Regions from separate parts of the Acidovorax sp. M2(2025) genome, predicted to be linked through region 1. Evidence: predicted binding sites of a transcription regulator. Region 1 holds the regulator's gene; each other region holds the start of a gene.
The links. Region 1 encodes sigma-54, which starts transcription at its own class of promoters, with help from an activator protein. Its sites were predicted from a motif close to TGGCANGNAANCTGCTTT; they were not measured.
Positions count from the first base shown of each region.

Region 2: ACOYR3_RS02275 (ammonium transporter) is a predicted target of sigma-54. The motif match lies at 3,511-3,528, and genes of this name have one in related genera.
Region 3: ACOYR3_RS08090 (CmpA/NrtA family ABC transporter substrate-binding protein) is a predicted target of sigma-54. The motif match lies at 4,283-4,300, and genes of this name have one in related genera.

Region 1 covers NZ_CP186262.1:4,654,883-4,662,131, forward strand. Annotated here, with positions in the region: gene ACOYR3_RS21380 (THUMP domain-containing class I SAM-dependent RNA methyltransferase) at 1-772, opposite strand, end outside; gene ACOYR3_RS21385 (acyl-CoA thioesterase) at 811-1,248, opposite strand; gene ACOYR3_RS21390 (RNA polymerase factor sigma-54) at 1,334-2,923, opposite strand; gene lptB (LPS export ABC transporter ATP-binding protein) at 2,955-3,743, opposite strand; gene lptA (lipopolysaccharide transport periplasmic protein LptA) at 3,764-4,417, opposite strand; gene ACOYR3_RS21405 (thiol:disulfide interchange protein DsbA/DsbL) at 4,527-5,183, opposite strand; gene ACOYR3_RS21410 (SPOR domain-containing protein) at 5,251-5,946, opposite strand; gene argS (arginine--tRNA ligase) at 5,956-7,249, opposite strand, start outside.
Region 2 covers NZ_CP186262.1:501,674-508,922, reverse strand. Annotated here, with positions in the region: gene ACOYR3_RS02285 (GMC family oxidoreductase) at 1-1,693, shown strand, start outside; gene ACOYR3_RS02280 (hypothetical protein) at 1,738-2,076, opposite strand; gene ACOYR3_RS02275 (ammonium transporter) at 2,131-3,480, opposite strand; gene ACOYR3_RS02270 (sulfite exporter TauE/SafE family protein) at 3,837-4,595, shown strand; gene ACOYR3_RS02265 (ABC transporter substrate-binding protein) at 4,843-5,607, shown strand; gene ACOYR3_RS02260 (amino acid ABC transporter permease) at 5,743-6,525, shown strand; gene ACOYR3_RS02255 (amino acid ABC transporter ATP-binding protein) at 6,522-7,249, shown strand, end outside.
Region 3 covers NZ_CP186262.1:1,765,225-1,772,473, reverse strand. Annotated here, with positions in the region: gene ACOYR3_RS08110 (efflux transporter outer membrane subunit) at 1-725, opposite strand, end outside; gene tsaD (tRNA (adenosine(37)-N6)-threonylcarbamoyltransferase complex transferase subunit TsaD) at 939-1,979, opposite strand; gene ACOYR3_RS08100 (branched-chain amino acid ABC transporter substrate-binding protein) at 2,051-3,217, opposite strand; gene ACOYR3_RS08095 (ANTAR domain-containing response regulator) at 3,421-4,047, shown strand; gene ACOYR3_RS08090 (CmpA/NrtA family ABC transporter substrate-binding protein) at 4,487-5,731, shown strand; gene ntrB (nitrate ABC transporter permease) at 5,792-6,751, shown strand; gene ACOYR3_RS08080 (ABC transporter ATP-binding protein) at 6,860-7,249, shown strand, end outside.

The DNA.
Region 1 (7,249 bases):
TTGCCTGCACTGCGCCGGCAGCTTCATTTTTAATAGCAGTCCAGACATGGGCCTGGAACGGCAGCAGCTTCTCGAACGCAAAGCGCCGCTGCAGGCCCGCCGGGATGCGGCAGGCGATCTGCGCGGCCTCCACGACGATGGTGCCGCTGCCGCAGCAGGGGTCGTACAGCGGCCGGGGGTCGTCGCCGTGCGGGTCCCAGCCGCTGGCGGCGATCATGGCGGCGGCCAGGGTTTCCTTGAGCGGGGCATCGCCCTTGTCTTCGCGCCAGCCGCGCTTGAACAGCGGCTCGCCGCTGGTGTCGATGTACAGCGTGGCCTCGTCGGTGGTCAGGTGCAGGTGGATGCGCACGTCGGGCCACTGGGTGTTCACGTCGGGGCGCACGCCGCTCTTGTGGCGGAAGCGGTCGGCCACCGCGTCTTTCACGCGCAGGCCGGCAAAGTTCAGGCTGGTCAGCGGGCTGTGCTGGGCCGTCACTTCCACCTTGAAGGTCTGGCGCGTGGTGAACCAGATTTCCCAGGCCACGTCGCTGGCCAGGGCGTACAGGTCGTTTTCGGAGCGGTAGGGCCGGTGCGCCAGCTGTACCAGCACGCGCTGCGCCAGGCGGCTGTGCAGATTCAGCAGCAGCGCGTCGCGCCACGAGGCGCGCAGCAGCACGCCGCCGCGGCCCACCAGCAGGTCCTGGCCCGTGAGTCCGGTGATGCCGTGCACCTCGTCGGCCAGGAAGCCTTCCACGCCGGCAGCGCAAGGCAGAAAAAGTTGGAGTTGGTTCATGGGAAAGGCGAGGATACGCGCTCGGCAGGCGCGGGGGGTCAGGCTGCCGCGCGCGCCAGCAGGAGCTGGCGGATGGATTCGGGAATCGGCGCCACCTTGCGGTCGGCCTGGCCAATGAACACGATCCCGATCTTGCCGCGCGCCACTTCGCGGCCGGAGGCCTTTTCAGCCATGCGGAACACGAGGTCGAAACCATAGCGGTTGAAGTCCGCCGGCGCCATGTCCACCCGCAGGGTTTCGCCGTGGAACGCCTCGGACTTGTACTGGGCCACGATATCGCCCACCACGATGGACAGGCCGCCCACGTCCGCCTCGGGGTAGCCCAGCGACTGGAAGAAGCGCACCCGCGCTTCGGACACCAGGCTGAGCAGTTGGGCGTTGTCCAGGTGCCCGCCCTGGTTCACGTGGCTGATGTAGATCTGCAGCTCGGTGGCAAAGCCGAAGTGGGCGGGAAGGTCGAAAACAATGCGGGCCATGGAGACGTACGGTCGGTGAAATCAAAGAAGTCCGGCTGCGGCGCACGGAGCCAATCCGCCGGCGCGCCCAGGCCGCGAAGGCCGGCTACAGCGCCTTGCGCAGGTTGGCCGGCGCAATCTTGAGCGCCTCGCGGTACTTGGCCACGGTGCGGCGCGCGCATTCGATGCCCTGCTCCTTGAGCATCTCGGCGATCTGGCTGTCCGACAGGGGCTTGGACGGGTTCTCGGCCGCCACGAACTGCTTGATGAGCGCCCGCACGGCCGTGCTCGACGCGTTGCCGCCGGTCTCGGTGCCCAGGCCCGAGCCGAAGAAGTACTTCAGCTCGTAGGTGCCCACGGGCGTGGCCATGTACTTGGAGGTGGTCACGCGGCTGATGGTGGACTCGTGCAGGCCCAGCTCGTCGGCGATGTCGCGCAGCACCAGCGGCCGCATGGCCAGCTCGCCGTGGGTGAAGAAGTTCTTTTGCCGCTCGACGATGGCGCGCGAGACCCGCAGGATGGTGTCAAAGCGCTGCTGGATGTTCTTGATGAACCAGCGCGCCTCCTGCAGCCGCTGCTGCAGCCCCTGGTGGCCCTCGCCGCCCTTGTGGCCGCGCAAGGCGCCGGCGTAGATGTCGTGCACCCGCAGGCGCGGCATCACGTCGGGGTTGAGGGTGACGATGAAGTTCTGCTGCCCGCTGCTGCCGTTGGCCCGCCCGGCTTTGCGCACGATGACGTCGGGCACGATGATGTTGCGTTCCACGTCGGCGAACCGGCGGCCCGGCCGCGGCTCCAGCCGCGCGATGAGGGCCATGGCGGCGCGCGTGCGCTCCTCGGTATCGCCGCACAGCTGCGTCAGGCGGCGGATGTCGCGGCGGGCCAGCATCTCCAGCGGCTGCTGGCAGATGCGCAGCGCGGTCTGCACGGTGGCCGGATCGGCATCGCTGTCCTCGTCGGCGGCCAGCGCGGCAAGCTGCAGCGTGAGGCATTCGGCCAGGTTGCGCGCGCCCACGCCCACCGGCTCCAGGCTTTGCAGCAGCCGCAGCGCCACGGTGAAGCGGTGCACCAGCTCCTCGATCTGCTCCAGGTCGTCCGGGCCGGCCAGGCTCGTGGCCAGCTCTTCCAGCGGGTCTTCCAGGTAGCCGTCGTCGTTCAGCGATTCGATCAGGAAGCGCAGCGCGGCCGTGTCCACCTCCGACAGCCGCAGGGACAGCGCCTGGCGGTGCAGGAAGGCCGTGAGCGATTCGTGGCTGCGGGCCAGTTCGGTGGCGTCGGCCTCGTCGCCCTCCGCGTCGTTGCGCGTGCGCGGCGGTGCGTCACCGCCCCACTCCGCGTCGTTGGGCGCCATGTCCACCGTGCCGTCGCCGCTCCAGTCCGGCTCTTCGGCGGAAGCGCTCGGGGATTCGGACTCCGAGGGGGCTTCCGCGCTGGTGCTGCTTGCGCTGGCAGCTCCTGAATAGATAGCATCTTCGGCGCTGTAGTCGTCGGGCTGGGCCGGGGTGTTCTCCGCGTCCAGGCCGAACTCCTCGCGCGGCGCCTCGTCCGCGGTGCGCTCGAGGAAAGGGTTGTCGTCGAGCATCTGCTCGACTTCCTGCGACAGCTCCAGGGTGGACAACTGCAGCAGCCGGATGGATTGCTGCAGCTGCGGCGTGAGTGCGAGATGCTGCGAGACGCGCAGCGAAAGACCCGGTTTCATTGACACGAAAGGACCAGCGTGGAGGCCATGCCTACATCCTGAAATGTTCGCCGAGGTAGACGCGGCGCACCTCGGCGTTGTCCACGATCTCGGAAGGCGTGCCCTGCGCCAGCACGCGGCCGTCGCTGATGATGAACGCGTGGTCGCAAATGCCCAGGGTCTCGCGCACGTTGTGGTCGGTGATGAGCACGCCGATGCCCCGCGCCTTGAGAAAGCCGATGATGCGCTGGATCTCGATCACCGCGATCGGGTCGATGCCGGCGAACGGCTCGTCCAGCAGGATGAAGCGCGGCTGCGTGGCCAGCGCGCGGGCGATCTCCACACGGCGGCGCTCGCCCCCGGACAGCGCCAGGGCCGGCGACGCGCGCAGATGGTCCACGCGCAGCTCCTGCAGCAGGGCCGTGAGCCGCTCTTCGATGGCGCCGCGCGACAGCGGCTGGCCGTCGTCGCCGCGCTGCAGCTCCAGCACGGCGCGCACGTTCTCCTCCACGCTGAGCTTGCGGAAGATGGACGCTTCCTGCGGCAGGTACGACAGCCCCAGCCGCGAGCGGCGGTGGATGGGCATGTGCGCCACCGACTGGCCGTCGATGCGGATGTCGCCCGCGTCGCTGCGCACCAGGCCCACGATCATGTAGAACGAGGTGGTCTTGCCCGCGCCGTTGGGGCCCAGCAGGCCCACGACCTCGCCCTTTTGCACGACCAGCGAAACGTCCTGCACCACCTTGCGGCTGCCGTAGGACTTGGCCAGGTGCTGCACCTCCAGGCGGCTGCCCGCCGCGGTGTCCGGCCCGGACCGGCTCCCCGCGGATGCGCCGGGGATGGTGTTGACGGCGGCCTCGCTCACTGGGAGCCGCCACCAAGGCTGTTGCTGGGCCGCAGCGCCGGCGCCGAAGCCGGTGCTGCGGCGGCTGGCGGCGCCTTGGCCGCCGGCGGGTCCTTGGGCGCCAGCACCGCGCGCACGCGGCTGCCCGGGGCCGGCGTCTCGCCGGACGCGCCCGCGGCGTTGCGCTTGCCATCCACCGTGAAGACGTCGGTGAGGTTGTTGTAGACGATGACCGCACCCGTGATCTCGTCGCTCAGCTCGGCGCCCCGGTAGCGGCGCAACTCCGCGCGGGTGACGAAGCGCACGTTGTCGGAGCGGCCGTCGTACTCGATGACCTCGCTTTCGCCTTCGATGAACTCGTCGGGGGCGCCGGGCAGGGTGTCGCGCTTTTGCCGGAAGAACGCCCGCTTGCCGGGCTCGGCCGTGACCACGCCGTGCTGGTAGCCCTCGGCATCCTGGCGCACGTCCAGCCGCGCGCCGCGCAGCACGATGGAACCCTTGGTCATGACCACGCGGCCGGTGAACACGCTGGTCTGCTTGAGCTCGTCATGCCGCAGGGCATCGGCCTCGATGTTCATGGGCTTGGCGCGGTCGGCCTTTTCAGCATGGGCCGCACCGAAGGCGCCGGCCAGGGCCGCGAGCAGGAGGATCGGAAAAAGGCGGTGGTTCATAGGGCACGAATCTTGCAAACGATTGTAGCCACGCCTTGGCGTTCCTCCATGAAAAAAGCCCGCACATGCGGGCTTTTGGCCGAGGGATTGCGCGCGGGGCGGAAAAGCGTCAGGCTTTGCGCGCCGTGGCGGCCAGGTGTTCCACCACCTGCAGCACGTTCTGCATGCTGCCGGCCATGGTGCCGTCGGTGTAGTACTTGCCGGCCACGCCCATCGAAGGCACGCCTTCCACGCCGTAGGCGTCCTGCAGCTGCGAGGCGCGGCGCACCTGGTTCGACACGGTGAACGAGGTGTAGACCTCCTTGAACTTCGCAGCGTCCACGCCCTGCTGGGCCACCCAGGCAAAGATCTCGTCGTCCTTGGCCAGCTTTTGCTTTTCCGCGTGGATGGCGCGGAAGACCTTGGCGTGCAAGGCGTCGAGCTTGCCCATGCCTTCGAGCGTGTAGTACAGCTTTTGCTGCGGCACGAAGCTGGCGTTGAACGCCACGGGCACGCGGCGGATGGACAGGTCCTTGGGCGCGGCCTTCACCCAGGCGTCCAGCGTGGGCTCGAAGACATTGCAGTGGGGGCAGCTGTACCAGAAGAACTCGATCACATCGACCTTGCCGGCCGGCGCGTCAGGCGCCACGGGCTTGTCCAGCCGCTTGTAGTCCTTGCCTTCCTTGAACTGGCGGGGCTGGGCCAGCGCAGGGGTGGCCACGGGCAGCGCCAGGGCGGAAGCGGCGACCGCCGATGCGGCGGACAAAGAAAACTCACGGCGTTTCATCACAAAGACTCTCCTGTTCAGGTGTTGGGGGAATGGAGCCATGCCCCGGCAAAAAGTTCAGCCACCGTCAGCGCTGCACGCGCACCAGGGCCGATTCCACGCCGGCGCCGTCCAGCTTCTCCTTGAGATGCTCGGCATCATCGCGCTTGGTGAACGGCCCCACGCGGACGCGGAAGACGGGGCGGCCGTTCTGCTCGCGCTCGCTGACCCGCGCCTCCCAGCCCAGCATGGCCAGTTTGGCACGCTGCGCGTCGGCGTCGGCCTGGGTGCGGAACGCGCCGGCCTGCACGAAGTAGTCAAACGGATCCACATTGCCCTTGGCCGCGGCCTTGGCCACCGCCAGGTCGCCCAGCGGATCCGAGCCCGGCTTGGTCTCGGCCTTGGCCGGCTCGGGCTTGCTGGCGCCGGGCTTGGCCGCGGGGGCGGGACTGCTGGCGGCCGCCGCAGGCGCCGCGGCCCGCACCTCGGGGGCCGCCGCCGGTGCGGGTGCGGGCGCCGCTGCCACCGGGGCTGATGCCGCCGCCGACGCGGCGGCCACCGGCGCACGGGCCGGATTCTTGCCGTACAGCGGCGAATTCGGGTCCCAGTTCTTGTTCTTCTGCGACTCGGCGGCGTCCAGGTCGGCGCCACGGCCATTGCCCTTGTTCAGGAAGGGCACCGGCACCTTGGTCACATACACCGCCACGGCCAGCGCGGCGCCCAGGCCCACGATGACCCCGACGATGAAGCCGATGATGGTCCCACCCGTCTGTTGTTTCTTCATAGTAACTGCTTACATTCTGGCCGGAGCCGACACGCCCAGCACGGCCAGGCCATTGTGCAATACCTGGGCGGTGGCGGCGACCAGGGCCAGGCGCGCCTTCTTCACGGCCTCGTCGTCCACCAGGATGCGCTCGGCGTCGTAATAGCTGTGGTAGCTGGCCGCCAGGTCGCGCAGGTAGAACGTGACGTCGTGGGGCGCCTCGCCGTCGGTGGCGGCGGTGAGCATCTCGGGGTACTTGGCCAGCTGCAGCATCAGCGCCTGGGCCTGCGGGCCTTCCAGCGCCGACAGGTCCACATCCTTCAGCGCGGCCACGCCGCCACCGCCGGCCTCTTGCCAGGCCCGCAGCACCGACTGGATGCGCGCATGCGCATACTGCACGTAGTACACCGGGTTGTCGTTGTTCTGCGCCACGGCCAGGTCCACATCGAAGGTGTACTCGGTGTCGGGCTTGCGGCTGAGCAGGAAGAAACGCACGGCGTCCTTGCTCGTCCACTCGATCAGGTCGCGCAGCGTGACGTAGCTGCCCGCGCGCTTGCTGATCTTGACCTCTTCGCCGCCGCGCACCACGCGCACCATGGTGTGCAGCACGTAGTCGGGGTAGCCCTGCGGGATGCCCACGTCGGCCGCCTGCAGGCCGGCACGCACGCGGGCGATGGTGCCGTGGTGGTCCGTGCCCTGGATGTTGACGACCTTGGTGAAGCCGCGCTCCCACTTGGCGATGTGATAGGCCACATCGGGCACGAAGTAGGTGTACGTACCGTCCTGCTTGCGCATGACGCGGTCCTTGTCGTCGCCATAGTCCGTGCTCTTGAGCCACAGCGCACCGTCCTGCTCGTAGGTCTTGCCGTTGGCCACGAGCCTGTTCACGGTGGCCTCGACGCGGCCGCTGGTGTACAGGCTGGACTCCAGGTAGTACTGGTCGAAGTGCAGGTTGAATGCCTGCAGGTCCTTGTCCTGCTCATTGCGCAGGTAGGCCACGGCGAACTGGCGGATGTTGTCGTAATCCTCCACGTTGCCATTGGCCGTGAACTCGCGGTCGTCGGCCTTCACGGTGGCCTGGGCCTTGAAGGCCTCGGCGATGTCGGCGATGTAGTCGCCGTTGTAGAAGTTCTTGGCCAGCGGGTTGTCGCTGTCGGTGGGCCAGCAGTCGTCGCCGGGCTTGAAGCCCTTGGCGCGCAGCTGCGTGCTCTTGGTGAGGGTGTCGATCTGCACGCCCGCGTCGTTGTAATAGAACTCGCGGTGCACGCTCCAGCCCTGGGTGCTGAACAGGTTGCAGATCGCGTCGCCCAGCGCCGCCTGGCGG
Region 2 (7,249 bases), 720 kb from region 1:
GAGCGACACCACGTTTGACACCATCATCATCGGCGGCGGCACGGCAGGCGCCCTGCTGGCCAACCGCCTGAGCGCCGACAGCGGCCACCGCGTGCTGCTCATCGAGGCCGGGCGCAAGGACGACTACCACTGGATCCACATCCCCGTGGGCTACCTGTACTGCATCGGCAACCCGCGCACCGACTGGCTCTACCACACCGAGCCCGACGCCGGCCTCAACGGCCGCCAGCTGCGCTACCCGCGCGGCAAGACGCTGGGCGGCTGCAGCAGCATCAACGGCATGATCTACATGCGCGGACAGGCCCGCGACTACGACCAGTGGGCCGAGCTGACCGGCGACGCCACCTGGCGCTGGGACAACACGCTGCCCTACTTCCGCCGCCACGAGGACCACTGGCGCCTGGACCGGCCCGAGGGCGCGAGCGAACACTTCAAGCGCCTGCACGGCAACAAGGCCACGGGCAGCACCGGCGAGTGGCGCGTGGAGAAGCAGCGCCTGCGCTGGGACGTGCTGGACGCCTTCGCCCAGGCCGCGCAGCAGGCGGGCATCCCCGCCACCGACGACTTCAACAGCGGCAGCAACGAGGGCGTGGGCTACTTCGAGGTGAACCAGAAAAGCGGCTGGCGCTGGAACACGGCCAAGGCCTTCCTGCGGCCCACCTGCTACGGCCGCCCCAACTTCGAGCTGTGGACCAGCGCGCACGCCACCAAGCTGGTGCTCGAAAAGCAGCCCGACGGCAGCACGCGCTGCACCGGCGTGCAGGTGTGGGACGGCCGCGAGATGGTCACGGCGCACGCCGCGGGCGAGGTCCTCCTGAGCGCAGGCGCCGTCAACTCGCCGCAGCTGCTGCAGCTCTCGGGCATCGGCCCCGCTGCGCTGCTGCGCCAGCACGGCATCAACGTGGCGGTGGACCTGCCGGGCGTGGGCGCCAACCTGCAGGACCACCTGCAGATCCGCGCGGTGTTCAAGGTGCAGGGCGTGACCACGCTCAACGCGCTGGCCAGCTCGCTCTGGGGCAAGGCCAAGATCGGGCTTGAATACGCGATGAAGCGCAGCGGCCCCATGAGCATGGCGCCGTCCCAACTGGGCGCCTTCACCCGCAGCAGCCCCGACCAGCCGTACCCGAACATCGAGTACCACGTGCAGCCGCTGTCGCTCGACGCCTTTGGCGACCCGCTGCACAGCTTTGCGGCGTTTACCGCCAGCGTGTGCAACCTCAACCCCACGAGCCGCGGCACGGTGCACATCAAGAGCGCCGACTTCCAGGCCGCGCCCGCCATCGCCCCCAACTACCTCAGCACGCCCGAGGACCGCCAGGTGGCCGCCGACAGCCTGCGCGTGACGCGCCGCATCGTGGCCCAGCCCGCGCTGGCCAAGTACCAGCCGCAGGAATGGAAGCCCGGCACGCAATTCCAGAGCGACGAGGACCTGGCGCGCCTGGCGGGCGACATCGCCACCACCATCTTCCACCCCGTGGGCACCACCAAGATGGGGCGCGACGACGACCCCATGGCCGTGCTGGACGCGCAGCTGCGGCTGCGCGACGGGCGCGGCGGCGTGGTGCGCGGCCTGCGGGTGGTGGACGCAGGGGCCATGCCCAGCATCACCAGCGGCAACACCAACTCCCCCACCCTGATGATTGCGGAGAAGGCGGCGGAGTGGATCCTGGCGGCGCGGCGCAGCGCAGCCTGAGCAGCGCCCGTGGCGGCATCCGCTGACGGGCCCGGCCGCACCCGTCAGCGGATGCCGCCCACGTAGCGCGGCGCCTCGGGCGCCGGCGTGGCCGCGGGGGCCGCAGGTGCTGCGCGCTGGCGCACCGCCTGCGCGGCGGCGTCCAGCAAGGGCCGGCGGGGCGCGGCCGCGGGCGTGGCCAGCAGCGCGTGCTCCAGCCGGTCGGCCCATTCCGCCAGCTCGGGGGCGTTGTCCTCGCGCGCACGCTGGCGCGCGAAGCGCACCACCTCCTGCGCGTATTCGGCGTTGGCCGCCATCCATTCGGTGTCGGTCACACGGCCGGTCTTGCGGCGCAGCAGCACGTGCAGATGGGCCGCAATGGCGAGCTTGTCGGGGTCGGACATGGTGAGCTCCTTGTCGCTGTGGGACAGACGCATCTGGCAAAACAAGCGTGCGGGCTAGCCACCCAGGCGCTCCCGGTGCTGCGCGATATCGAGGCCGGTCTGCTCGCTCTGCTCGTCCACGCGCAGGCCCATGGCGAAGTTGACCCCCCACAGCAGCACCGCCGTGACGGCCAGGCTGTACAAGGCCACGGCGCCGGTGCCCAGCGCCTGGGTCAGCAGGTCGCCCTGCACGCCGCCCACCGTGCGGCTGGCCAGCACGCCCGTGAGCAGCGAGCCCACGATGCCGCCGATGCCGTGCACGCCAAACACGTCCAGGGAATCGTCCACGCGCAGCAGCCGCTTGAGCCCCGTGGCGCCCCAGTAGCAGGCCAGCCCGGCCGCCACGCCGATCACCACGGCCGAGCGCAGCGTGACAAACCCCGCCGCCGGCGTGATGGCGACCAGCCCCGCCACAAGGCCCGAGCACAGCCCGAGCAGCGAGGGGCGGCCGCGGACGATCCATTCGCCCACCATCCACGACAGGGCCCCCGCCGCCGCCGCGACGTGCGTGACGGCCATGGCCAGGCCGGCGCGCCCGTCGGCCGCCACGGCCGAGCCGGCGTTGAAGCCGAACCACCCCACCCAGAGCATGCCCGCCCCCGCCATGGTGAGGCCCAGGCTGTAGGGCTCGAAGGCTTCGCGCCCGTAGCCCGAGCGCCGGCCCAGGAACGCCGCGCACACCAGCCCCGCCACCCCCGCGTTCACGTGCACCACCGAGCCCCCGGCAAAATCCAGCGCACCCAGGCGCGCCAGCCAGCCGCCGGGCTCCCACACCCAGTGCGCCACCGGCGCATAGACCAGCAGCGTCCACAGGCCGACGAACATCAGCATGGCGGAAAAGCGCATGCGCTCGACCAGCGCGCCTACCAGCAGCGCGGCCGTGATCACCGCGAAGCTGAGCTGGAACATGGCGTACACGGACTCGGGAATGCGCGGCGCCACATGGCTTACCGCCACCTTGCCGCCCGCCAGGTCGAAGTCCAGCCCGGCAAAGCCCGCCCGGTCCCACCCGCCCAGCCAGGCGCTGCCCGGCGTGAACGCCAGCGAGTAGCCCGCGCCGAACCACAGCAGGCTGACCAGCGCGGCAATGGCGACCACGCTGGCCATGGTGTTGAGCACGTTCTTGCGGCGCACCATGCCCGCGTAGAACAGGGCGATGCCCGGCAGCGTCATGAGCAGCACCAGCGCCGTGGAGGTCATCATCCACGCCGTGTCGGCGGCACTGAGCGCCGCCTGCTCCACCACGGCCGGACGGCTCGGGGCCGCTGCCGCCAACGCCCCTTCGGGCACGGCCTGCGCAAACGCACTGGCGCCAACGCACCCCCACAGCCAGACGGCCGCCATCCACCGGCTTGTTGCCCGCATGAAGTCTCCCCTCGGCGAAATAGGCAGCGCTTTGCACGAGACGTGCCAGCCCCAAACCCCGCCTGGGCCCCCTGGACGTCCCCCGCGGCGCCCCACACGGGGGCGGGAAACCCCCAATGCACCACCGCAGTGCAGCCGTTACAGTGGCGTCACTCGAAAGCGCGCTTCGGTGTGCCAAGCGAGGGGCCGAGGAGACAACCTTTCTACCAATAAACCCAATATTCCAAGCATCCAACGAGATGCACACCTTTCAGGCGCTGGCGATCCCAGCGCCTTTTTTCTTTTGGGGCCGCGCCAGCGGCCTGCCCACCCGCCCGGTCCTGAATCGATAGCAACCGGGGTGCGAGAATGCTGCGATGGAATGGATTTTGATGACCCTTGCGTCGCTGCTGGCGGGCTTCGTGGACGCCATCGTCGGCGGCGGCGGGCTGGTGATGGTGCCGGCCCTGTTCGCGGCGTTTCCCAGTGCCCCGCCGGCCACCCTGCTCGGCACGAACAAGGCGGCGTCGGTGTGGGGCACGGCCATGGCCACCTGGCAGTACAGCCGCAGGGTGCAGATCCGCTGGCCGGCCCTGCTGCCGGCCGCGCTGGCGGGGTTTGCGGGCGCATTTGCCGGGGCCTGGGCGGTCACGGTGCTGTCGGGGGAGTTCCTGCGCAAGCTGCTGCCGCTGGTGCTGCTGGCCGTGCTGCTCTACACCCTGGCCAAGAAGGACCTGGGGCGCCACCACACCCCGCGCTTCGCGGGCCGGGCCGAGGTGCTGGCGGCCAGCCTCATCGGCGTGCTGATCGGCTTCTACGACGGCTTTTTCGGGCCCGGCACGGGCAGCTTCTTCGTCTTCCTGTTCGTGCGGCTGCTGGGGTACGACTTTCTCAATGCCTCGGCCTCCGCAAAGCTGCTGAACTGCGCCACCAACGTGGCGGCCATCGTGCTGTTTGCGGCCAAGGGCCATGTGTGGTGGCATTTCGCGGTGACGCTGGCGGTGGCGAACGTGGTGGGCAGCCTGCTGGGCACCCACCTGGCGCTCAAGCACGGCACGGGCTTCGTGCGCGCCATCTTCATCGGGGTGGTGGGCACGCTGATCCTCAAGACCGGCTATGACGCGTTCCTGCGCTGACCGGGGCCGCACGCGGTGGCACTGTCCTTGCAAGCTGGCCAGGGGCCATGGCCTACCACCGCTGGCGGTGCAAGGTCATCGGGGTTGCCCTGCATGGCTCCCGGTCGAACGTGCGTCCTATAATTTCTGCGCATTTCCGTTTGATGACGCGACCCATCGCTGATGGCGATGTCTGACTCACCGCTCCGGCTTGCCTACCCCGCATGCCGGTTTTTTTGTACCTGAACCACCCCCGCAGGAACCTGCCATGAAGCTTTTCAAGTCCGCCGTTGTTACCGCCGTGGCGCTGTGCGCCGCCCTCGCCGTCCAGGCCCGTACGCTGGATGAGATCAAGAAGGACGGCAAGATCATCGTGGCCACCGAAGGCCAGTTTGCCCCGTTCAACTTCTTCGAAGGCACCAAGCTGACCGGCTTCGAGGTGGAAGTGGCCGAGCTGGTGGTCAAGAAGATGGGCCTGAAGCTGGAGTGGAAGACCCTGGGCTTCGACGCGCTGCTCACCGGCCTGGGCCAGAACCGCTGGGATGCCGTGATCGCCTCGCACGGCGTGACGGAAGAGCGCTCCAAGGCGGTGACGTTTGCCAACCCCCACTACTGCTCGGGCGGCATCATCGTGGCCATGGACGACAAGATCCGCAACGCCAAGGACCTGACCGGCAAGGTCGTGGCCGTGCAGACCGGCACCAGCTACCTGGAGCAGGTGAAAAAGGTCAGCGGCGTGAAGGAAGTGAAGAACTTCCCGCAGGACACCGACGCCCAGCGCGCCCTGATCTCCAAGCGCGTGGACGCCTGGGTGAGCGACAAGTTCGTGGCCAAGGAGGCCGCTGCCAAGAACGCGAAGGCGGGCTTCAAGCTGGGCGACATGCTGTTCATCGAGCGTATCGCGCCCGCCATGGCCAAGGGCAACACCGGCCTGGCCGACGCCTGGAACAAGGCCTTTGCCGAAGTGCTGGCCGATGGCAGCTACACCGCTGTTTCCAAGAAGTACTTCAACGAAGACGTGCGTTGCAACTGACCTGATATAAAACGGTTCCACGGGGTGCGCACAGGCGAAGGCTGAATGCGCACCCTTTGCTGTTTATGGTGGTGGCGGATGCTGGTCCTGCCGCCGAGCCGATTTTTCAACAAGACCTCTTTGGTCGTCTGATCCATGCTTCTCGCTCTTTGGCCACAAAGCTGGTCCCGGCAGCAGCGCAGCAATGCCACGCTGGTGGCGGCCCTGGTGCTGATGGTGCTGGCCCTGGCGCTGCTGGGCCACCTGCTGTCGTACTTCCCCGACCCCATCGGCCCCAACGCCCAGGCGTTCTCGGAAGGGGCGCGCACCACGCTGTGGCTCACGCTGGTCAGCGGCGCCGTGGGGCTGGTGCTGGGCACCGCCGCTGCCCTCGCGCGCACGGCCCGCTGGGTGCCCCTGCGCTGGGTGGCCGGCGTGTACATCTGGGCCATCCGCGGCACGCCGCTTTTGGTGCAGATCCTGTTTGTGTACTTTGCCCTGCCCGTGCTGGTGCCGGGGCTGAACCTGCCCGACTTCGCCGCCGCCGTGGTGGCGCTGGGTCTGAATGTGGGCGCCTACAACGCCGAGGCGCTGCGCGCCGGCCTGCTGGCCGTGCCCCGCGGGCAGACCGAGGCCGCCAAGGCGCTGGGCCTGGGCCGCATGCATGTGTTCCTGGACGTGGTGTTTCCACAGGCGTTCAAGATCTCGCTGCCGCCGCTGGTGAGCAACTTCGTGGCGCTGCTCAAGGACTCCTCGCTGGCCTACGCCATCGGCGTGGTGGAGCTGACCAATGTGGGCAACCGCATCCAGTCGGCCACCTTCCAGCCCATTGCCACGCTGACGACGGTGGCCATCACCTACCTGCTGCTGACGACCTTGGTGACCCAGATCTCCAACGCGGTCGAGTACCGCTTCGACGTGGAGGGCCGCAACCGATGAACCCCCACGTTCCCCCCAAGCCCTACATCGTGGCCGAGCATGTGTGCAAGTCGTTCGGCACGCACCAGGTGCTCAAGGATGTCTCCACCGTGTTCCACACGGGCGAGGTCACGGTGATCATCGGCGCGTCCGGCTCGGGCAAGAGCACGCTGCTGCGCGCCATCAACCGCCTGGAGCCCCACGACAGCGGGCGCATCACCATCGACGGCGTGGAAGTGAGCGACGACCACGCCACGCTGCAGCGCCAGCGCTGCGAGGTGGGCATGGTGTTCCAGCAGTTCAACCTGTTCGGCCACATGAGCGTGCTGGACAACGTGACCCTGGCGCCGCGCCGCATCCGCCACACGCCGCGCCCGCAGGCCAACGAAGAAGCCATGCAGCTGCTGCGCCGCGTGGGCATGCAGGACCACGCGCACAAGTACCCGTGGCAGCTGTCGGGCGGGCAGCAGCAGCGCGTGGCCATTGCGCGGGCACTGGCCATGCAGCCCAAGGTGATGCTGTTTGACGAGCCCACCTCGGCGCTGGACCCGGAGATGGTCAAGGAGGTGCTGGACGTGATGCGCAGCCTGGCGCGCGGCGGCATGACCATGATCGTGGTCACCCACGAAATGGGCTTTGCGCGCGAGGTGGCCGACCGGGTGATGTTCTTCGACCAGGGCCGCATCGCGCACGATGCACCGCCGCAGGAGTTCTTCGGCAACCCGGCCAGCGACCGCATCCGGGC
Region 3 (7,249 bases), 2.0 Mb from region 1:
GACGGGATCTGCGCGGCCGTCTGCTCCGCCGCGGCGCGGGCCTGCTCGGACACCAGCGAGGTGGCCAGCCCGGCCTGCAGGCGCCACTGCGCGATCTGCAGTGTTTCCTGCTGGCTGGCCAGGTTGCTGCGCGCAATGGCCAAGCGCTGCTGCAGGCCGCGCAGCTCGATGTAGTTCACGGCCACTTCCGCGGCCAGCGAGACCTGCACGTCGGCAAGGCTGGCCTCGGCGGCGCGCGCGTCGGCTTCGCTGGCGCGCACGCCGCTGCCCAGGCGGCCGAACACGTCGGGCTCCCAGCTGGCATCAAACCCGGCCTGGAAGCTGTTGCCCGTACTGTTGGCCGCGCGGCTGCGCTGCGCCGAGGCGGACGCGCGCACCCCGGGCTGCAGGCCGGCGGCCTGCACGTCCACCTGCGCGCGCGCCTGCTGCAGCGCCGCCTGGGCCGCACGCACGCTGGTGTTGGCCGCCAGCGCCCGCTCCACCAGGGCGGTGAGGTCTGGGTCGCCAAACCCCTGCCACCACTGCGCCAGCGGGGTGGCGGCAGCCCCAGCGGTACCGCCCTGCCCCACCGGGCCGGCAGCTGCCCACGCCGAGGGCACCGCCACGGCAGGCACCCCGCTGCCCGCGGGCGCCAGGCTGGCGCAGCCCGACAACGCGAGGCACAGCCCCACCCCCCAACCCAACCCCAGCGCCGGTCCCCCTCCTTGCGCCAGCGCGGCGGACATCCGCCGCATCAACGCAGCGGCGCGGCCGTCAGGCGGGGCAGGCAAGAGGGAGGCAACCTGGGGAAATGGACGCATGGCGCGGCACGGCTCAAGGAAGGGCATGCCCCGATTGTGAAGAGCCCCGCGGGGACCTGCGTACCCCAACGGTCAAGCCCACGTAAAGAAATGCTGCAGTGCACATGGCGCCAGGGTTGCGGTGCCCGTGCGCGGCCGTCACACCGCGATGGCGTCCAGCGGCCAGCGCGGCTTCACGTCAAACGCGTAGTCGGTGTTGGCCTGCTGCTGCCCGGCTTGCAGGCGCATGGCGGCGGCCATGGCGATCATGGCCCCGTTGTCGGTGCACAGGTGCAGCTCGGGGTAGTGCACACGCACCTTGCGCTGGGCACAGGCCGCATTCAGCTGCGCGCGCAGGTGGCGGTTGGCGCCCACGCCGCCGGCGACGACCACGCGCTTCAAGCCGGTTTGCTGCAGCGCGGCCAGCGTCTTTTTCACCAGCACGTCCACGATGGCCGCTTCGGTGCTGGCGGCCAGGTCGGCCTTGCGCTGCTCCAGCCCGTCGCCCAGCTTCTTCGCCTGGGTGAGGACCGCCGTCTTCAGGCCCGCAAAGGAAAAGTCCAGGTCGCCGCTGTGCAGCAGCGGCCGGGGCAGCTTGAAGGCGGTGGCATCGCCGTGCTCGCCCAGCCGGGACAGCGCCGGCCCTCCGGGGTAGCCCAGGCCCATGAGCTTGGCCGACTTGTCGAACGCCTCGCCGGCGGCGTCGTCAATGGTCTCGCCCAGGATCTCGTAGCGGCCCACGCCGTCCACCCGCATCAGCTGGGTATGCCCGCCCGACACCAGCAGCGCGACAAACGGAAACTCGGGCGGGTCCGCGCTCAGGAACGGCGACAGCAGGTGGCCCTCCAGGTGGTGCACGCCCAGCACCGGCTTGCCCAGCGCGGCGCCCAGCGCGCAGGCCACGCCCGCCCCCACCAGCAGTGCCCCTGCCAGCCCGGGGCCGCGCGTATACGCCACCACGTCCACGGCGGCCAGCGGCTCGCCCGCGTCGCGCAGCACCTGCGTGGCCAGCGGCAGCACGCGGCGGATGTGGTCGCGGCTGGCGAGTTCCGGCACCACGCCGCCGTAGGCCTGGTGCATCTCGATCTGGCTGTGCAGGGCATGCGCCAGCAGTGTCGGCACGGCGCTCCCGGTGGCACGCACCAGGGCCACACCCGTTTCGTCGCAGGACGACTCGATCCCCAGAATCAGCAAGCTCATGGCCCCGAGTGTAAAACCCGGGGCCGGGGCCACGCCTGGCACCGGTCGCGCGGCCCGGCAGCGCGCACGGCCTACCAGCGGTCGGAGCGCATGCGCAGCTCCCAATTGCCGCCGCGCAGTTCGTACACGCCCACCGCGCCGTAGCGCTGCTCGCCCTTGTCGTCCCAGGTCATGGTGCCCGTCACCGGGGCGTAGCCATTGATGCTGTGCAGCACCTTGCCGATCTCCTTGGGGTCGGCGGACTTGGCTTTCTGGATGGCCGCGGACAGCACGTACATGCTGTCGTAGCTGTAGTGCCCGCCATAGGCCGGCGGCTTCTTGTAGGCCTCGATGTACTTTTCCAGGAAGGCCTTGCCGGTGGTGAACTCCTTGGCCTCCAGCACGGGGGACGTGGCGTACATGCCCTCGATGATGCCCGCGCCCTTGGTCATGTCGGTGGTCTTGATGGTGTCGCCCCCGAGCAGGCTGACCTTGGTATGGCCCACCTTGCGCAGCGCCTCCAGCAGGGCCAGCGCCTGGAAGTCGTTGAGGGTGGAGACGATGACCTCCACCTGGGCCGCCTTGAGCTCCGCGGCCAGGGCATCAAAGGCCGTGGTCTTGTCGTCGAACGACTTGCGCACCACCACCTCCTTCTTGTCGGCCCGCAGCTGTGCGGCGGCCCCGTCGGCCAGCCCCTTGCCGTACGGCGTGCCGTCGTCCAGGGCGGCGTAGCGGGAGGCGCCCAGCTGCGCGGCGGCGAACGAGCCCATGGCGCGGGCCTGTAGCGTGTCGTTGGCCACCATGCGGAAGGTGGTGGGCAGGCCCAACTGGGTGAACTTGGGGTTGGTGGAGATGGCCAGCTGCGGAATGTCCTTGGCGGCGTAGATGGGTGCGGCATCGATGCTCACGCCGGAGTTCAGGTGCCCGATGACCGCCACCACGCCGGCGTCCACCAGCTGCTGCGCCACGGTCTTGCCCGTGGCCGCGTCGGCCTTGTCGTCCACCGACACGACCTCCAGCGTCACGCGCTTGCCGTCCACCGTGTAGCCTCCCTTGTTCAGCTCGGCCACCGCCAGATTGACGCCGTTGAGCAAATCGTGCCCCAGCGCACCCAGCGGCCCGCTCAGCGGTTGCGCCACACCGATCTTCACGGTATCCGGCACCTTGCTGCAGCCCGACAGCCCCACGGCCCCCGCCGCGGCCAGGGCGGCGCACGCCAACGCGGTCAAGACAGTCCTCCGACGCACCTGTGTGTTCATGCCAATTTCCTTCTCTCTGTGGATGTGAATGTGACCGGATGTATATGCGAGTCGCCAGGGTGACGGTACCGGGTATGCCCTGTCGTTTCAGACACTATTAGCAACATTCAGGCCCTGCAACGGCGGGGCACAGCGCCCCCGGAAATACCCCGAGCACGTGCCATGCACCAACTTGTGGCGTAAAAATTGCTTGCCTGCAGGGCATGAAAGAGTCCCTGCGTATCGTCGTGGTTGCCCCGGATCTGGCCGTTGCCGACGCCGACGATGAGCACGCCCTGCAACAGGCGGAGCGGTCGCGGGCGCTGCGCATCGGTCTGCTGGAGAACAACTTCAACCTGGTCGCCACGCTGCCGGCCGACGTCTTCCTGAGCGAGCGCATTGCGCAGCTGCAGCCCGACCTCATCATCGTGGACGCCGAAAGCGAAGCGCGTGATGCGCTGGAGCATGTGGTGATGGCGACGCGGGACGCCCGCCGCCCCATCGTGATGTTCACCAACGACGAGGACACCTCGCACGTCCAGGATGCCGTGGCGGCGGGCGTGTCGGCCTACATCGTGGCGGGGCTGGCGCCCCAGCGCATCCGGCCCATCCTGCACGTGGCCGTGGCGCGCTTCCAGCATGAGCAGGCGCTGCGCGCCGAACTGGCCGACGCCCGCAACGAGCTCAAGGACCGCAAGACCATCGACCGGGCCAAGGGCCTGCTCATGGAGCGCCAGGGCCTGAGCGAGCAGGCCGCCTACGAAAAACTGCGCAAGACCGCCATGGACAAGGGACTCAAGCTGGTGGAAGTGGCCCAGCGCATGCTGGACGTGATGGACCTGCTGGGCTGACGGCCCACCCAGGCTCCGCTCAAGCCCCCGCAGCCGGCGATGCACCGTGGTGCAGCGCACAAACACAGTGCATGGGCGGCATGCGGGCCGGTGCCGACCGGTGGCGAGTGCACCCGGCCGATCCCAGCGCCCTATCGCCCCACAGTACAAAAAACGCCCCCAAGCGCCCACTCATGGGCGCAAGCAGCTATCAAAAGAAGAGCGCCTGCCGCCCCGCCATGGTGCTGCGTTTTTCTGGCACGTCGCTTGCATGATCCGGTGCGGGACCAACGACGGTCCCACCCTGCGGCACCGGCCCAACGACGGGCTTGTGCCACCGCAGTCCCCGCAAGGGCCTGCCCCCTGGACAAAGGCGTCCCCCTCCTGCGCCGGCTTGTGCGAGCAAGCGGCCTGGAGGGGACGCCTTTTTTTGTTTTTTGCCGCTACGAGGAAACGCCCCATGACCGATCTGCTCAAGACCCGCCTCCACCGCCGCACCGTGCTGCAGGCCGCCAGTGTGGGCGCCGTCGGCGTCAGCCCAGCTCTGCGCGCGCTGGTGCACGCCCAGGGTTCGGACGCCCCGGAGAAAAAGGAAGTCAAGATCGGCTTCATCCCCCTGACCGACTGCGCCAGCGTGGTGATGGCCTCGGTGCTGGGCTTCGACAAGAAATATGGCGTCACCATCATCCCCACCAAGGAAGCCTCCTGGGCCGGGGTGCGCGACAAGCTGGTCAACGGCGAGCTGGACTTTGCCCATGTGCTGTACGGCCTGGTGTACGGCGTGCACCTGGGCACGGCAGGCCCCAAGAAGGACATGGCCGTGCTCATGGGTCTGAACCACAACGGCCAGGCCATCACGCTGTCGAAGGCGCTGGCCGACAAGGGCGCGGTGGACGGCCCGTCGCTCGCCAAGCTGATGGCCAAGGAAAAGCGCGAATACACCTTTGCCGGCACCTTCCCCACCGGCACCCACGCCATGTGGATGCACTACTGGCTGGCCGCGGCGGGCATCAATCCGCTGTCGGGCGCCAAGCTCATCACCGTGCCGCCCCCGCAGATGGTGGCCAACATGCGCGTGGGCAACATGGACGGCTTCTGCGTGGGCGAGCCCTGGAACCACCGCGCCATCATGGACGGCATCGGCATCACCGCCAACACCACGCAGGATCTCTGGAAGGACCACCCCGAAAAGGTGCTGGGCACCACGGCCGACTTCGTCAAGAAGTACCCCAACACCACGCGCGCCGTGATGATGGCCGTGCTGGAGGCCAGCCAGTGGATCGACGCCAGCCTGTCCAACAAGATGAAGATGGCCGAGACCGTGGCCGGCAAGGCCTACGTGAACACCAGCGTGGACGCCATCAACCAGCGCATCCTGGGCCGCTACCAGAACGGCCTGGGCAAGACCTGGGACGACCCCAACCACATGAAGTTCTTCAACGACGGCGCGGTGAACTTCCCCTACCTGTCCGACGGCATGTGGTTCCTCACCCAGCACAAGCGCTGGGGCCTGCTGAAGGACCACCCCGACTACCTGGGCGTGGCCAAGCAGATCAACCAGGTCGACCTGTACAAGTCGGTGGCCAGCGCGATGAAGATCAACGTGCCCAAGGACCCGATGCGCTCCAGCAAGCTCCTGGACGGCGTGGTGTGGGACGGCAAGGACCCCGCCAAGTACGCCGACGGCTTCAAGATCAAGGCCTGACGCGCCGCACCGAAGCCCCGCCCTTCCCCGCAACGCAAGCCCAGCACTCCGGAGAACACCATGGTCAGTGCCGTCTTTCACGCCCCGTTGGATGCCGCCCCCGCGGCGCAAAATGCTATGAATAATGTAGCTGCCAGCGCTTTATCCACAAGCGCCAGAGCCCAAAACACCTCAAAACAAGCCCCCGCAGCAACGCCGGTCGCCCCCCCGGCGCGCATGCCGCGCGACTGGGCGGCACTGTCGCGCAGCTTCTGGATGGCGGTGCTGCCGCCGCTGTGCGGCCTGGGCCTGCTCATCGGCCTGTGGGCGGCCGTGTCCAGCACCACGGGCGGCAGCATCCCCAGCCCGCTGGAGACCTGGAAGCAGGCGCTCGACGTGTTCAGCAACCCCTTCTACCGCAACGGCCCCAACGACCAGGGCGTGGGCTGGAACGTGCTGATGTCGCTCGAACGCGTGGCGGTGGGCTTTGGCATGGCGGCGCTGGTGGGCATTCCGGCGGGCTTTGTCATCGGGCGCTTTTCGTTCCTCTCGCGCATGTTCAACCCGCTCATCAGCCTGTTGCGGCCGGTGTCGCCCCTGGCCTGGCTGCCCATTGGCCTCTTGGTGTTCAAGGGTGCCAACCCGGCCGCGATCTGGACCATCTTCATCTGCTCCATCTGGCCCATGATCATCAACACCGCCGTGGGCGTGCAGCGCGTGCCGCAGGACTACATGAACGTGGCCCGCGTGCTGAACCTCTCGGAGTGGAAGATCGCCACCAAGATCCTCTTCCCCGCCGTGCTGCCCTACATGCTCACCGGCGTGCGCCTGGCCGTGGGCACGGCCTGGCTGGTGATCGTGGCCGCCGAGATGCTGACCGGGGGCGTGGGTATCGGCTTCTGGGTGTGGGACGAGTGGAACAACCTCAACGTCAAGAACATCATCATCGCGATCTTTGTGATCGGCATCGTCGGCCTGCTGCTGGAGATGGCGCTCATCAAGCTGGCAACCGCATTCACATTCGAAGAGGTCAAGACTTGACCCACCCCTGAGCCGCGCCTGCGGCGCGTCTCCCCCTCAAGGGGGCACCACCGGTGGCCCGGCAAAGCCGGTTCCACGGTGGTCCTCGCGAAAAACCAGGAGTTCCCCATGCACACCTCTCACACCAAGTTCATTGAGATCCACGGCGTCGAGCAGACCTTCAAGACCGCCAAGGGCCTGTTCCCGGCGCTGCGCGACATCCACCTGACCATCGCCAAGGGCGAGTTCGTGGCGCTGATCGGCCACTCAGGCTGCGGCAAGTCCACGCTGCTGAACCTGATCGCGGGCCTGACCACGCCCACCAACGGTTCGCTGCTGTGCGCCAACAAGGAGATCAAGGGCCCCGGCCCCGAGCGCGCCGTGGTGTTCCAGAACCACTCGCTGCTGCCCTGGCTCACCTGCTTCGACAACATCTACCTGGCCGTGGAGCGCGTGTTTGGCGGCAAGGAAAGCAAGGCCCAGCTCCAGGCCCGCACCGATGCCGCGCTGGCCCTGGTG